Vallitalea longa: one gene and its partners. The protein of the gene in region 1 interacts with the protein of each later gene in a pairwise test. Links are inferred from orthologs where the notes say so. Each region holds a gene or a part of one and is shown on either strand. Other genes may lie near its edges. The genes, in order: ftsZ, rlmN and QMG30_RS04975.

Region 1 (5,441 bases):
ATCTGGATAAATATAGATTGATGTTTTTCATATTATTCTTAATAGCAATTCCTTCAGCTTTGGTTGGCCTAAAAAACATGAGTACAGCGATTGTTGTTTTCGCAGTAGGTACTGCTATCTTATTTGTTGCAGTTCCAAAAGTCTATAAATTATTGTTGATAACGGTTGTACCTGGTGTAGTTCTTGGTGGAATAGGAATAGCGTTTGCTGGTTATAGATTAGACAGGGTTAAGATATGGTTAGAAGGACCATGGAGTGACCCCCTTAATCTTGGTTATCAAACCATTCAATCATTATATGCCATAGGTACAGGTGGTTTGTTTGGTACAGGACTTGGTCAGAGCATGCAAAAGAGAGGATTCATACCTGAGGCTCATAACGATATAATATTTTCCATCGTATGTGAAGAATTGGGCTTAGTAGGAGCGATAGTGTTAATTATACTATTTGTGTTGCTTATATGGAGATGTATGGTAATAGCTAGTAATTGTTCAGACCTCAATAGTTTACTGATAGTAGTTGGAGTTATGGCACAGATAGGATTACAAGTTATTATTAACGTAGCCGTAGTTACTAATTCTATACCTGCAACTGGTATGACTTTACCATTTATTAGTTATGGAGGTTCATCGCTTTTATTTCTTATGATAGAAATGGGAATGGTATTGGGGATAGCCAGAAAATCAAAGATAAGTAAAGCGGGATAAATAATAAACTACAGTTTACAATAATTAACTATTTATTTATTAGTATTTTGTGTTATTGTATATATTTACGGATAAGTTATATAGTAACATAAAAGAAATAAATGAATACTATAAATTATATAGAATTGCTATTTGTGCGGAGGTCGCAGTACATGGGTAAATATATTATAGAAGGCGGATACAGTCTAAGTGGCGAAATAAAAGTGCAAGGGTCAAAGAATGCAGTTCTCCCATTACTTGCAGCTACTGTTTTAAATGAAGGAAAAACATATTTCCACAATTGTCCTAAGATACTAGATGTTTATAATATGCTTAATATACTAACTGCTATAGGGTGTGTAATCAAATGGGAGTCAGATGTTTTGATTATTGACTCTTCAGTTATTAAAACGCATGTGATACCAGAAAAATATGTTCAGATGATGAGATCTTCCATTATCCTATTAGGTTCTGTTCTTGGAAGATTAAAAAATGTGAAAATATCTTTTCCCGGTGGATGTTCAATTGGTACCAGACCAATTGATTTACACCTAAAAGCTTTAAAGCAGATGAATGTTGATATAAAAGATAGACATGGATTTATTGAATGTAGTACTAACGAAATAATAGGTAATAAAGTAAGTTTAGATTATCCTAGTGTCGGTGCTACAGAAAATATCATGTTAACAGCAGTACTATCTGAAGGAATCACAACTATTAATAATGCTGCTAAAGAACCTGAAATAGTTGAATTACAAGATTTTCTATGTAAAATGGGAGCTAAGATAGAAGGAGCTGGAACAGATACTATTGTTATAAAAGGCGTTAATAAGTTAAATTCAGTTGAATATAGGATAATGCCTGATAGAATAGTAGCGGGTACTTATATGTGTGCTGTAGCTGCTGCTGGAGGTGAAGTCCTATTTAAAGACGTATGTAAAGATCATTTGAATGCAACAATAACTAAAATAAATGAAATGGGATGTTCAGTAAAAGAGTATGAAGATAGTATATTAATAAAAGCACCTATAAGGTTAAAATCTATTGATTTGATAAGGACTCAGCCATATCCGGGTTTTCCTACAGATATGCAGGCTCAGCTAATGAGTTGCCTTGTATCAGCTGATGGAACAAGTATAATTGCTGAAACGATATTTGAATCAAGATACAAACATGTTACAGAGTTAGTAAAAATGGGTGCAGATATTATTATAGATGGAAGAATAGCAGTATTAAAGGGAGTTCCTAGATTAAATGGAGCAGAAGTTTTTGCAGAAGATTTAAGGGGTGGTGCAGCATTAGTACTAGCAGGTCTAGGCGCAGAAGGTAAAACTATTGTTAATAATGCTAGTCATATTTTGAGAGGATACGAAAATTTGGATAAAGATTTAAGCTTGTTGGGAGCCAAAATAAAATACTCTTCAGATTAAAAAGGTGATAATATGTCTAATGTTATTTCAATGGAAAAAGTTAGAAAGCGTAATAATAAATCTGGTAAATTTGTTTTATTGATAATTTGCTTAGTATTTATTGCAGTTATTTTTGCTTTTCAACTTATTAATGTAAATATCATTACTGTTATAGGAAATAAAATATATAGTGAAGAGATAATTAAAAATGTAGTAGGTATCCATGAAAAAACAAATTTATTTGTATATAAATTAGCTTCTAAAGACTTTGTTTTAGAAGAATATCCATATATTGAGAATATAGATATAAAGTACCACTCTTTCAACAATGTAGATATCGTTGTAACAGAAAAAAGTATAATATCATATATTCCATATATGGGTAAATATTTATGTTTGAGTAAAGATGGTACTGTAATTGATTATACTAATGATTTACAGAAAAATATACCTATTGTACATGGCTTATCTTTTGACCATTTTGTTATTGGGGACAAGCTATTTAATGATGAAACAGGAATTTTTAAAGCTATTTTGGAAACATCACTGAAAATGAAAAAATTTGATTTCAAAATAGACTATATTGACTTTAATTACAATGACCCAGAACAAATTGTAATAAAAATCGACAAAATATCTATATCAATCGGCAATATAATAAACATAAATAGGAAATTTGAACTATTAAAGGAATTGATTACCAAATTGCCAGAAGGCGCAGAAGGTACAATTGACTTGACTGACATAAATAAAAAAAATATTATATTTACTCCCTATAATAGTAAATAATAACTAGTTGACATAAGCGAAAACGTTTATAACTTTCATTTTTACTCAGATATGGAAAAAAATAATTAAAATTTTATAATTTGATATTGATTAATTCTATAAAAAAATATATTATTATGTGTAAGAGATTATGTCAATAAAATCACTTAATGCATATAGATTAAGAAAAGAGTTGTTAGGAGGAACTACTTTGCTTGAAATAAAGATGAATGAAAAGGCAAGTGTGGCAAAAATTGTTGTCATAGGAGTAGGCGGAGGTGGAAATAACGCCGTTAATAGAATGATAGAAGATAAGCTCAATGGTGTCGAGTTTATTGCAGTTAATACTGATGTACAAGCTTTACAGTGTTCAAAAGCTTCTGTTAAAATTCAAATTGGTGAAAAACTTACTAGAGGTTTAGGAGCTGGAGCTAATCCAGAGGTTGGATTAAAAGCTGCTGAAGAAAGCAAAGAAGAATTATCTGAAGCCATGAAAGGTGCAGATATGGTTTTTGTTACTGCTGGAATGGGTGGTGGTACAGGAACTGGTGCAGCACCTGTAATAACTAGTATCTCTAAAGAAATGGGAATTCTTACAGTTGGTGTTGTAACAAAACCTTTTGATTTTGAAGGCAGAGTCAGAATGAAGAATGCAGAAGCAGGAATAACTGCGTTAAAGAAATCAGTGGATACTTTGATAGTTATACCTAATCAAAAATTATTATCTATAATTGATAGAAGAACTACTGTCAGAGAGGCTTTTAAGAAAGCTGATGAAATATTACAGCAAGGTGTACAAGGTATTTCTGACTTGATATATACTCCAGGAATTATTAATCTTGACTTTGCTGATGTTGAAACCGTAATGTCAAATAAAGGTATTGCTCATATTGGTATCGGAAAAGCTAAAGGAGATAATAAATCTGAAGATGCAGCTCAAATGGCTATATCAAGTCCTTTACTTGAGACAACAATTGATGGAGCTAAGCACATATTAATAAATATCAGTGGTGATTCTAATATGTCTATGTTTGAGGCAAATGATGCAATACAATTAATTCAAGAAGCTACTGGTAATGATTCCAATATTATCTATGGACAAATTATAGATGATAATTTGGAAGATGAATTAGTTGTTACAGTTATTGCAACTGGTTTTGAAGCACCTATTGATTCTAGTATTAATAACAATAGTAGAATTGAGGCAAAAACTAATGAAATGGCAAGTGCCACTAAAGAACTAGACGAGAAAAATGATCAAACAGATATACATATTGATGAAAAACCAATAGATATTCCTCCTTTTTTACAAAGAAGAAGGAATAGATAAGAATAAGAATAAAGAGGTTATTTGTTAAAAGATAACCTCTTATTTTTATGTCCTTTTTTAAAAATGTTGAAAAAAATATTAAAAAAAATTGTATTCAATTGGTATTTTTGACAAATTATTCCAATTAACCATGCTATAATTAGCATAGCTCAAACAATTAATGAATAAAATATATTATAGTAATTTGTGTAGTAGAGAGATAATAGCTATTTAGCTGAAATTGTAAAGGAGGGGGGGCGTGTATTTAGAAGTCTATATTGACATAGTCTTTATAATTAACTTGATTATGGACTATATAATTTTATTTATAGTCAAGGTACTAACAAAGAGAAATACCAAGAAAATAAGATTGTTTTTAGGTGCTGTAGTTGGAGCACTTATGATGTGTATGATTGTAATACTTCCTTATGATAATTATTTTTTTAATGTTGTTGTGGGATACTTACTGACTAGTGTACTTTTGATATATATATCATTTAAACCAAAAATATTAAGTGAATTTATTAAATTAACTATTATTATGTATTTAAGCGCAATTATGCTTGGCGGAATAATGTTTGCACTATATTATTATTCATCTATTGGAGTTGCTGTAAGTAAAGTTATTAATGGTACATATAATATGGATTTGGGAGTAGGATTATTCGTAATTTTTGGAATAATTGCAATTATCATATTTAAGATCATTAGAAAAGTTATGGCTAATACGGTTATGACTAACAAAAATCTATATGGAGTAGAAATCAATATCAATGATTCGAAAATTATGGTAAATGGTTTGTTAGATACTGGTAATAATTTATATGATCCAATAACTAAAAATCCAGTTTTAATAGCTGAAACAGAATTATTAAAAAAATTAATTGAAAAAGATAGTTATGATAAATTAAGAGATATATCTTGTGATGTATATAATTTATCTAGCTTCGCTGAGTTCGGTGAAAAGAGTAATCTAAAGTTAAGGTTGATTCCATTTTCTTCATTAGGCAATGAAAATGGTATGTTGTTAGGAATTGTTGCAGATAATATATGTATTAATCTTGGGAATGAAACAAAAGATTATAGAGATGTGGTAGTTGCTGTATATGATAAAAAACTATCTAATGACAACAGTTACCAAGTCCTTATACATCCGAAATTAATTAGTGTACATTAGAATATATTTTTATGAATTAGCTAAAGTACAATATCATAACTAAAACGCTAAGGAAAATATCTTTTGTTAGGCATTACTAAGACAAGGGATAT
Region 2 (5,248 bases), on another replicon or contig:
TATCTTCAACATTCAAGAAGTATTCAGGATATAGAAATAGCAGAGGTTATACAGGTAAAGATATTGCAGAGATGATTTTAAGAAGATCGGGCATCTATGATGTTAGGGTAGAACATGTTAGAGGTAATTTAACAGATCATTATGACCCTAGGAAAAAAGTTCTGAAATTATCTGATTCAGTTTATAATAGTCAATCAATAGCAGCAGTTGGAGTTGCAGCACATGAATGTGGTCATGCAATTCAACATAATACGGGATATACGTTTTTAAAAGTAAGACATGCAATATATCCTATTGTAAATATATCCTCTAAACTTGCTATGCCTATTATTATACTTGGGTTGATTGCAAGTGCGTTTTTCCTTAAATTAGGGATTATATTATTTTCTGCTGTAGTACTATTTCAATTGGTAACTCTACCAGTTGAATTTAATGCTTCTAGTAGGGCAATAGGGATTCTAGAATCCAATGCGTATCTTTCTTATGAAGAGATTGTTCCTGCAAAAAAAGTTTTATCTGCCGCTGCACTTACTTATGTGGCAGCCGCTGCAGCATCCATATCTAGTTTACTTAGATTACTATTGATAGCTGGCAGAAGAAACGACTAATCAATTAGTTACCGGGGGTAGAAATGACAAAGGTTAATAATACAACAAATAAAATTAACGCTAGAAATGTTTCATTAAACATTTTAACTGATATATTTAACGATAAAGCTTATACCAATATAGCTATAGATAGATGTTTCAGCCATAATGAAATGAATAAACAAGATAGAGCTTTCATTACAAGAATAGTGGAAGGTACAGTTGAACACGTTATCACTATTGATTATATCATCAATAAATTTTCCAAAACCAAAACTAGGAAGATGAAGAAAATCATTCTTTATATTCTTAGGCTATCTGTCTATCAGATAAAATATATGGATAAAGTTCCAGTATCTGCTGTTTGTAATGAAGCTGTAAAATTAACTAAAAAAAGAAAGTTCAATAATCTATCTGGATTCGTAAATGGAATTTTAAGAAATATTTCAAGGAACTTGAATGATATTCAGTACCCCAATGAAATTGATGAACCAGTTAAATATTTATCTGTAGTTTATTCTTTTCCAGAGTATATTATAGATTTATGGTTAGAATATTACGATTATGATACGGTAAAAGAAATGTGTATCAATAGTAATAAAACTGTTAAAACCAGTATACGCTGTAATCTCACAAAAGTTAGTAATACTGATTTACAGAATCAATTGATAGACGAAAATGTACATGTTGAAGAAGGAAAATTACTTGAGTATGCTATGAAGATAGATAATTATAATAATATTAGAAGTCTACAGCCATTCATAGAAGGTAAATTCTCTGTACAAGATGAAAGTTCTATGTTAGTAGCGCATTTAGCACAGCCTGAAGGAAACAGTCTCGTTGTTGATGTATGTGCTGCACCAGGTGGAAAGACTACCCATTTCGCAGAGCTAATGAAAAATACAGGATGTGTTGATTCAAGAGATATATATCCTAAGAAATTACATCTTATAGATGAAAATGTAAAAAGATTACAGTTGAATAATGTTACAATAAGAGAGTATAATGCATTAGAGACTGATAAATCACTAATAGAAAAAGCTGACATAGTGGTAGCAGATGTTCCTTGTTCAGGACTTGGAATCATAAGTAAAAAACCAGATATTAAATATAACATTGAAAAAAAAGATATTGAACAATTGATTGAAATACAAAGAAATATATTGAAAGTGGTATACAAATATGTAAAAATAGGTGGTATACTAATGTTCAGTACATGTACAGTTAATCCAGAAGAAAATATACAAAATGTTAGATGGTTCATTGATAATTTCCCTTTTGAATTGGTTGATTTTAATGATATTCTACCAGATAGAATCGGTAGTGATACAAAAGGGTATATTCAATTATTGCCAGGGCAATATGATACAGATGGATTCTTTATTGCTAAACTTAGAAGAATAGCTAAATAGATTATGGAAGGAATAGTAATGAACAACAAAATTGATATATTATCTATGAATATAGATGAGTTGATTAAATATTTAGAGAGTATTGGCGAAAAGAAATTTAGAGCCAAACAGATATATAAATGGTTACATGAAAAGAGAGTTGTATCTTTTGTTGATATGACTAATATATCTAAGGCTTTACAAGATAGATTAGCAAAAGACTGTGACATAATAAGGTTAAATGAAGTTAGACGATTAGAATCACAAGACGGAACTATTAAGTTTTTGTTTGAATTATACGATCATCAAGTTGTTGAAAGTGTATTAATGTCTTATAAGCATGGAAACTCCATATGTATATCCTCACAAGTAGGATGTAGAATGGGATGTAAGTTTTGTGCATCGACAATTGGTGGATTAAAAAGGCATCTTGCAGCATCGGAAATGTTAGGTCAGATATATGAAATAAACAGAATAACTGGTAAAAGGATTTCTAACATTGTTATTATGGGTACAGGTGAACCATTAGATAATTATGATAATCTAATTAAGTTTATTAGGATTATTAATTCAGAAGACGGTATGAATATAAGTGCAAGAAATATAACAGTGTCTACTTGTGGTATAATAGAAAAAATAAATGAGCTAGCAGAAGAAAAAATACCAATAACTTTAGCTATATCATTACATGCACCTAATAATAAAATAAGGAAAACAATGATGCCTGTTGCCAATATTTATGGTTATGAGCTTTTAATAGAAACATGCAAGAATTATGTGGATGAAACTAAGAGAAGAATTACATTCGAGTATAGTTTGGTTAAAGGGGTAAATGATTCAAAAGAATGTGCACAAGAGTTATCTAAAGTATTAAAAGGTATTCTTTGTCATGTTAATCTTATACCTGTCAATCAAGTAGAAGAAAGTGGCTATAAACATAGTGACAGAGAAACGATAAATACATTTAAAAGTATATTAGAAAAGCATAGAATACCTACTACCGTTAGACGGGAATTAGGTAGTGATATAGATGCGGCATGCGGGCAACTTAGAAGAAGTTATACAAAAGAAAATAGTAATTAAATATAAATAAAATAAGGGATAATGGTAATACTATAGGAGGTTATATGAAAGCTATAGGAAAAACCCATAAAGGGAAAATAAGAAATATAAATCAAGATAGTTTTTTTATTTCTAATGATAATATTGGAAAATTACCTAACTTGTATATTATTGCAGATGGTATGGGAGGACATAAAGCAGGAGAATATGCGTCAATGTGTGCTGTTGAACAATTTGTGAATTATGTTAAGACTCATAGTGAAACACATATATCTGATACTTTTATAGAAGGCATAAATTACATAAATGAATTAATTTATAATAAATCATTAGCTGATGAAAATTATTTCGGTATGGGAACAACATTTATTGTATGTTCTATTGAAAATAATATATTATATGTTGCTAATGTAGGTGATAGTAGATTATATCTCATTAATGATACTATTAAACAAATAACAGAAGACCATTCTTTAGTAGAAGAATTAATAAAATGTGGCAAGCTTACAAGATGTCAAGGTAGAAACCATCCAAATAAAAATATAATTACTAGAGCAGTTGGTGTTGATAAGACTGTCAAATGTGATATATTTACTTTGAATATTACCAGTGAAGAATTTATTTTGATGTGTTCAGATGGTTTAACTAATATGTTAGAAGATGATAAAATCCTTAATGTAGTAGGTTCCAATAGAAAACTAGATGAAAAGCTAGATGAATTGATTAAGCTAGCACTGAATAACGGAGGAACTGATAATATTGCAGCTGTTTTAATAAAAGGGGAATGAGGTGATGTTTAATGTTGCAGCCAGGAGTAGTTTTAAGTGGTAGATATGAAATAATTGAGAAAATTGGTTCAGGCGGTATGTCTATTGTCTATAAAGCAAAATGTAATAAATTAGAGAGATTTGTGGCCATAAAAGTTCTAAGAGATGAATTTTGTTCTGATGAAGAGTTTGTTAGACGATTCAAAGTTGAGGCTCAATCTGCTGCTAGTTTATCACATCACAATATTGTAAATATATATGATGTAGGAAATGACAAAAATATATATTATATTGTCATGGAATTATTAGAAGGTATTACCTTAAAAGAATACATTAAGAGTAATGCGCCTTTATCAGATGCTGAGACAATTAAGATTTCTGCGTCTATTGCTTCAGCATTAGAACATGCACATGAAAATCATATTATACATAGGGATATTAAGCCACAGAATATCATCTTAACTAAAGATGGTATAGCAAAAGTAGCTGATTTTGGTATTGCTAGAGTTACGACCGATAAAACTATCGTAGCACCTACTAATGCTAGTGGTTCGGTACATTACATTTCTCCAGAACAAGCCAGAGGAGGATTTTGTGATGAAAAAAGTGATCTATACTCTCTAGGTATTACTATGTATGAAATGGCTACAGGAACATTACCTTATCAAGCTGAAAGTCCAGTTTCAGTAGCACTACTTCATATAAATGAAGATCTACCAAGTCCAAGAGAAAAAAACCCCGATATTTCTAAATGCTTAGAGTCTATAATTATAAAAGCAACATTAAAGAAAATGGAATTTAGATATTCCAGTGCTAATGAATTGATGGATGATTTGAAAAAAGCCAATATATCACCAGATGAAGATTTTGTTGATATTAAAATAGTGGATGATTCACCTACCCTTTTCATGTCTGATAATGATATGAAGAAAATATGGGACGATAAAGATATCAAGAAAAAGAATAATCCTAGTAAGAAAACACCAAAAATAGAAAAAATTGTAGTGTTCATGGGAGTAGTATCCGCTATTATTTTAGTATCAATAATATCATTTTTTGCTATTAATGGAATAAAAAACAAATTGAAACCAAAAGAAGTATTAATACCAAAGGTAGAGGGAAAAACTGTGGAAGAGGCAAAAGAGATTTTGGAACCTGATGGTATAGATGTTAACATTATAGAAACAGCTTATAATGATACTTATGAGGTGGATGAGATAATAAAACAAGAGCCAGAAGAAAATACCTTATTGCAAGAAGGCGAAGTCGTTGAGGTAACCGTTAGTAAGGGCGTACAAACCTTTAAAGTACCGGAAGTACTTAATATTGACTTTACAACTGCACAGAGTAGGATAATATCAAATAATTTAACTCCAAAGATGGAGAAGCAATATCATGATTCTATACCTTTAGGAGTTGTCATTAGTCAATATCCTGTAGC
Region 3 (5,362 bases), on another replicon or contig:
CATTTAAGGATGGTATAATTAATGAAAAAGCTAATTTTTAAAATTGTTCTCAACTGCATAACTAAAGTAAATTAGTCTTAACAATGAATGTATGTTAATTTGTTCCCGACCATAATTGTGGTGGGGAATTTTTTCGTTATTACCAGTATTGGAGCAATTTATAGTGTATAAGTTTTTGGTGCCAATAGTATATTGGGTTAACCAATGACAAGAATCTAAATAGAAGGATAGTAATAATATAATATGACAATAGCATAAATTTTATTGTTAATTTCCAAGACTATTGTTATAATTGTCATATCTTAAATTTATTGTATTTACCAATTAGAAAGGAAATTCTATGAACAGACGAATCTTTTTACTAGTAATTTCATTATCAATCATTTTTACAGGGTGCAGTAATAATATTAACCAACACAATGAAAAAATATCCGATGAAACATTCCTGTTAGGTACTATTGTGAAAGTTACTTTATATGGGAAAAACGCGGATGAAGATAATTTTAAGGATATATTCAATATAATTTCTGATATAGAAAACAAAGTAAGTAGAAACATTTCTACAAGTGAGATAAGCAAAATAAACAGTAATGAAATACAAGAAATCAAACTATCTGATGATACATTCAATATAATCAAAAAAGGATTATATTATTCCAATCTATCCGAAGGAAGATTTGATATTACTATAGCACCATTAGTGAGCTTGTGGGGAATTGGAACTGAAGATGCTAGAGTACCGGAAGAACAAGAAATCAAAGAAGCTGTTAATAAGATAGACTATAAAAACATATATTTAGAAGATGATAAGATGAATATGCATATCAAAAATGATGTTCAGATAGACTTAGGTGGTATAGCAAAAGGATATGTTGCAGATAAAGTAGCTGAATACATAAAGCAAAAACATATAGACCATGCATTGATTAATCTAGGCGGAAATATATTGACTGTAGGTCATAAACCTAATGGAGAATCATGGAAGATAGGTGTTCAGAATCCTTTTAATGCAAGAGGAAAAGAATTAGGTGTTGCAACCATAGGTGAAAAATCAATAGTTACTTCCGGTATATACGAGAGGTATTTTGAAGAAGATGGCAAGAGATATCATCATATATTGAATCCATTCACAGGATATCCTATAGAAAATGATTTAGCTGGTGTCACCATCATATCTGATTATTCTGTAGATGGAGATGGCCTATCTACAGTGGTTTTTTCCATGGGACTGGAAGAAGGTTATAAATTTGTCGAGAATCTTGAAAATGTAGATGCGATATTTGTAACTGATGAAAAAGATATTTATCTGACTGATGGAACAGAAAAGATATTTAATCTTACAGATTATGATTTCAAAGTTAAAAAGTTTTCTAATTAACTATAAGGGAAAACAACAAATTATAGGACTGATTAGTACTTCAAAACTAATAGTTCTATTTTTTATGGAATAATTTAATTTGATATAAGGTTAATAGTAAAAAATATGTATATTTTTAATTCAAATCCCATATATTTAACTAAGCAATGATTCGAGGGGGATTTCGTTTTGAAGCAATATATAGAGGAAAGGGCTATAGAAGTTGCGAATTATATTATTACTTCAAATGCTACTGTAAGACAAACTGCCAAGAAATTTGGTATAAGTAAATCAACAGTACATAAGGATGTTACAGAAAGACTAAGTAAGATAAATCCAGGTTTAGCTTTAGAAGCTAGAAAGGTCCTTGACATTAATAAATCGGAAAGACATATTAGAGGTGGATTAGCTACCAGGGCCAAATATGTCAATATGTCTCATACAAATACAAGGCCAACAATTTATTAAAACCGAGATAGCTCGGTTTTTTTGTTAAAAATTAACTGTATGAATAATTTTTATATCAAGTCTCTATTTTTATATGAAAAATGTACCTTTATGTAGCTGTTTTCTAGTTACTGAAGGTATTTTTTATTATAATTTTTAACAAAAACCATTTTTTTTTTAATATTTGTTACCAAAAGCTAATCAGAAGTACAAATAATGACGATATTAATAAAAATTTAATAAATTTCCCCTTTGAAATTTTGTAGTATTTGTATATAATATTATATATGGTAATAATAGTTTATAATGGCAAAATATTAATACTTAATAAATGACATAAATATAGTAAAATAATTCTTGAATATAAATTTAAGTATAAAAATCTCAAAAAATATAAATATTAAACTACGGAAGGGGATTGACAAATGTTTGGAACAGATATTGGAATCGATTTAGGGACAGCAAATGTACTCGTATATATTAAAGGTAAAGGTGTCGTATTAAGAGAACCATCAGTTGTTGCAAGAGATAGAGATACTAAAAGAATATTAGCAGTAGGTAGTGAAGCAAGAAGAATGCTTGGTAGAACACCAGGTAATATTGTTGCAATAAGACCACTTAGACAGGGTGTTATTTCAGACTATACAGTAACTGAGAAAATGATAAAATATTTTATATCCAAATCTTTAGGTAAGAGAATAAGAAAACCAAGAATAACAGTTTGTGTACCTAGTGGTGTAACTGAAGTTGAAAAAAGAGCTGTTGAAGATGCTACTTATCAAGCTGGAGCAAGAAAAGTAGAAATAATAGAAGAACCAATAGCAGCAGCTATAGGAGCAGGAATAGATATTAGTAAAGCTTGCGGTAGTATGGTTGTTGATATAGGAGGAGGAACATCAGATATAGCAGTAATTTCCTTAGGTGGTACTGTTGTTAGTACTTCTATTAAAGTCGCTGGTGATAATTTTGATGAAGCATTAGTAAGATATATGAGGAAAAAACATAACTTATTGATTGGTGAAAGAACAGCTGAAGAAATCAAAGTTAAGATTGGAACAGCTTACAAAAGACCAGAAGTATTGACTATGGATGTTAGAGGAAGAAATTTAATTACAGGACTTCCAAAAACCATAACTGTTTCATCTGTAGAAACAGAAGAAGCACTTAGAGAATCTACTTCTAACATAGTGGAAGCGGTTCATAGTGTACTTGAAAGGACACCACCTGAATTATCAGCAGATATTGCTGACAGAGGTATAGTTCTAACTGGTGGTGGTAGCTTATTACAAGGGCTTGACCAATTAATAGAAAACAAAACAGGTATTAATGTAATTACAGCAGATGATGCGATTACTTGTGTTGCTATAGGAACAGGTAAATATGTAGAATTTCAGGCAGGTCAAAGAAGTTAAAGGTCAGGTGAAAACATGGTAAGAGGTTTATATACTGCTTCAAATGGAATGGTAGCGCAACAAGAAAAATTAGATATTATCTCCAATAACCTAGCGAATGTTAATACTACAGGATTCAAGAAAGATGGTGTAATCATTGAATCCTTCAATAGTGTATTGACAACGAAAATCAACGATAGAAGTATGCCTATGAATCAGACTATCGGTAAAATGACTCTTGGATGCAGAGTTGGACAAGTTTATACCGATAATACACAAGGCGGAGCAACAATGACAGATGATCCTTATAATGTTGCCATACTTGGTAATGGTATGTTTAATATTGGTATAGAAGATAAAGAAGGAAATCAACAAATCAGATATACTAGAGATGGGTCTTTCACTTTATCAACAGATGGAACGCTTATGACAAAAGAAGGAAATTATATTCTTGGACAAAATGGTAAGATAGTCATACCTAGCGGTAGTAATAATATCAGAATCTCAGAAAATGGTACTATATTTGACAATGATACCCAGATAGATAAATTATTATTAACGGATTTTGAAAACCCTGAATCCCTTAGAAAAATAGGGGATAACCTATATAGTCAAACAGAAGATACTAAGACTAATCCTTTTGGTGGTAAATTGATGCAAGGATATTTAGAAAGTTCTAATGTTAATACTGTAAGAGAAATGGTCGATATGATTAGTGTAATGAGAACATATGAAGCTAATCAAAAAGTTATTCAAACTCAAGATGAAACTCTAAAAAAAGCAGTAAATGATGTAGGTAGATTATAGAACTGAAATTTCAGATATCTTAGCAGTATGAAAGGAATGAATGTATTATGATGCGATCATTATACACAGCGGCATCAGGTATGAAGACTCAACAGATGAATGTTGATACTATCTCTAATAATCTTGCTAACGTTAATACCACAGGATTTAAAAAAGAAAGATTGGAATTCAAATCGTTATTATATGAAACTTTGGCAAAAGCTGGTACAGACCAACAAGGTAATGGTAAACCAGTTAATCTACAAGTTGGACATGGTGTAAAACCTGTAGGTACAGTTAGAAGTTATACTATCGGTACAATCCAGAAAACAGATAATCCATTGGATTTAGCTATTACAGGAGATGGTTTTTTTACAGTAAAAGATCAATCCGGTTCACAAGTATATACGAAAGACGGTAGTTTCAAGATTGCATTAGTAGATGATAGACAGATGTTAATTACATCAGATGGTTATCAGGTACTTGATATTAATGACGAGCCTATTTATTTTGATTCTAATATTGACATCAAAAAGATAAGCATCAGTTCTGAAGGTAATTTTAGTTATGTAACTAATGATAATGAAGTAGTTCCTATGGATTCTAAAATGAAAATGGTCCAATTCAGAAATGTTAACGGATTAGAAGCTCTTGGAAATAACCTATTAAGAGCTACCTCTTCATCTGGAGAAGCTATCTTAGAAGAAGACGACGAAGATGTAGTAAAGAGTCAGATAGTACAAGGTTCATTAGAAGGATCTAATGTACAAGTTGTCGAAGAAATGGTCAATCTGATAGTAGCTCAGAGAGCATATGAAGTAAGCTCAAAGGCTATACAAGCATCTGATGAAATGTTATCTCAAGCCAATAATCTTAAGAGATAGAATGAAAGGATAGAAGATACATGAATATATCAAGTATTAATCCTAATATGTATAACAATATAACTATGAATCAAAAAGAAAAAATCGAAACAGAATCTTTTGAGGCTGCATTAAATCAAGCCCAAGAAAAACAAGACGATAAACAGCTACAAGAATCCTGTAGGGAATTTGAACAATATTTCGTTAATCAATTATTCAAAGAAATGAGAAATACAGTTCATAGTGATGGACTTATACCTAAATCACAAGGGGAAAAGATTTTTGAAGATATGTTATATGAGGAATACTCCACTGAAATTTCTAAAGGTGAGGGTATAGGAATATCTCAGATGTTATATAAACAATTATCAAAAAACATATGATAGCATGAGTAATAAAGTAAATAATTGGAAAAACTAAGTCCTGTTGTACAGGACTTTTTGTATTGTCATAAGAAAATCTTATCTTATGCATTTGAAATATAATTATTTACATATGTCCTGCTAATTATTATAATG

The links.
Region 2: the proteins of ftsZ (region 1) and rlmN interact in binary tests that used the Escherichia coli proteins (3 or more experiments, as listed by UniProt). The link is inferred for Vallitalea longa from one-to-one orthologs.
Region 3: the proteins of ftsZ (region 1) and QMG30_RS04975 interact in binary tests that used the Escherichia coli proteins (3 or more experiments, as listed by UniProt). The link is inferred for Vallitalea longa from one-to-one orthologs.

The regions. Positions count from the first base shown.
Region 1 is NZ_BRLB01000002.1:336,327-341,767, reverse strand. What follows is about bases 2,181-5,133. They hold ftsZ (cell division protein FtsZ), read left to right. Parts: upstream 2,181-3,074; coding sequence 3,075-4,193; downstream 4,194-5,133. Other genes in these bases: QMG30_RS07825 (sigma-E processing peptidase SpoIIGA), read left to right, coding at 4,432-5,133; QMG30_RS07835 (cell division protein FtsQ/DivIB), read left to right, coding at 2,181-2,884. Also shown: QMG30_RS07845 (FtsW/RodA/SpoVE family cell cycle protein), read left to right, coding at 1-707; murA (UDP-N-acetylglucosamine 1-carboxyvinyltransferase), read left to right, coding at 860-2,116; more of QMG30_RS07835, read left to right, coding at 2,129-2,180; more of QMG30_RS07825, read left to right, coding at 5,134-5,349. UniProt on the Escherichia coli protein: Essential cell division protein that forms a contractile ring structure (Z ring) at the future cell division site. The regulation of the ring assembly controls the timing and the location of cell division.
Region 2 is NZ_BRLB01000020.1:50,879-56,126, forward strand. Bases 1,280-4,039 are described here. They hold rlmN (dual-specificity RNA methyltransferase RlmN), read left to right. Parts: upstream 1,280-2,017; coding sequence 2,018-3,061; downstream 3,062-4,039. Other genes in these bases: rsmB (16S rRNA (cytosine(967)-C(5))-methyltransferase RsmB), read left to right, coding at 1,280-1,999; QMG30_RS21115 (Stp1/IreP family PP2C-type Ser/Thr phosphatase), read left to right, coding at 3,106-3,828; pknB (Stk1 family PASTA domain-containing Ser/Thr kinase), read left to right, coding at 3,840-4,039. Outside these bases: QMG30_RS21100 (zinc metallopeptidase), read left to right, coding at 1-608; more of rsmB, read left to right, coding at 632-1,279; more of pknB, read left to right, coding at 4,040-5,248.
Region 3 is NZ_BRLB01000001.1:1,132,535-1,137,896, reverse strand. Bases 1,349-4,222 are described here. They hold QMG30_RS04975 (rod shape-determining protein), read left to right. Parts: upstream 1,349-2,229; coding sequence 2,230-3,216; downstream 3,217-4,222. Other genes in these bases: flgG (flagellar basal-body rod protein FlgG), read left to right, coding at 4,050-4,222; QMG30_RS04970 (flagellar hook-basal body protein), read left to right, coding at 3,232-4,002; spoIIID (sporulation transcriptional regulator SpoIIID), read left to right, coding at 1,547-1,825; QMG30_RS04985 (FAD:protein FMN transferase), read left to right, coding at 1,349-1,378. In the rest of the region: QMG30_RS04990 (hypothetical protein), read left to right, coding at 1-41; more of QMG30_RS04985, read left to right, coding at 341-1,348; more of flgG, read left to right, coding at 4,223-4,865; QMG30_RS04960 (rod-binding protein), read left to right, coding at 4,886-5,227. UniProt on the Escherichia coli protein: Forms membrane-associated dynamic filaments that are essential for cell shape determination. Acts by regulating cell wall synthesis and cell elongation, and thus cell shape.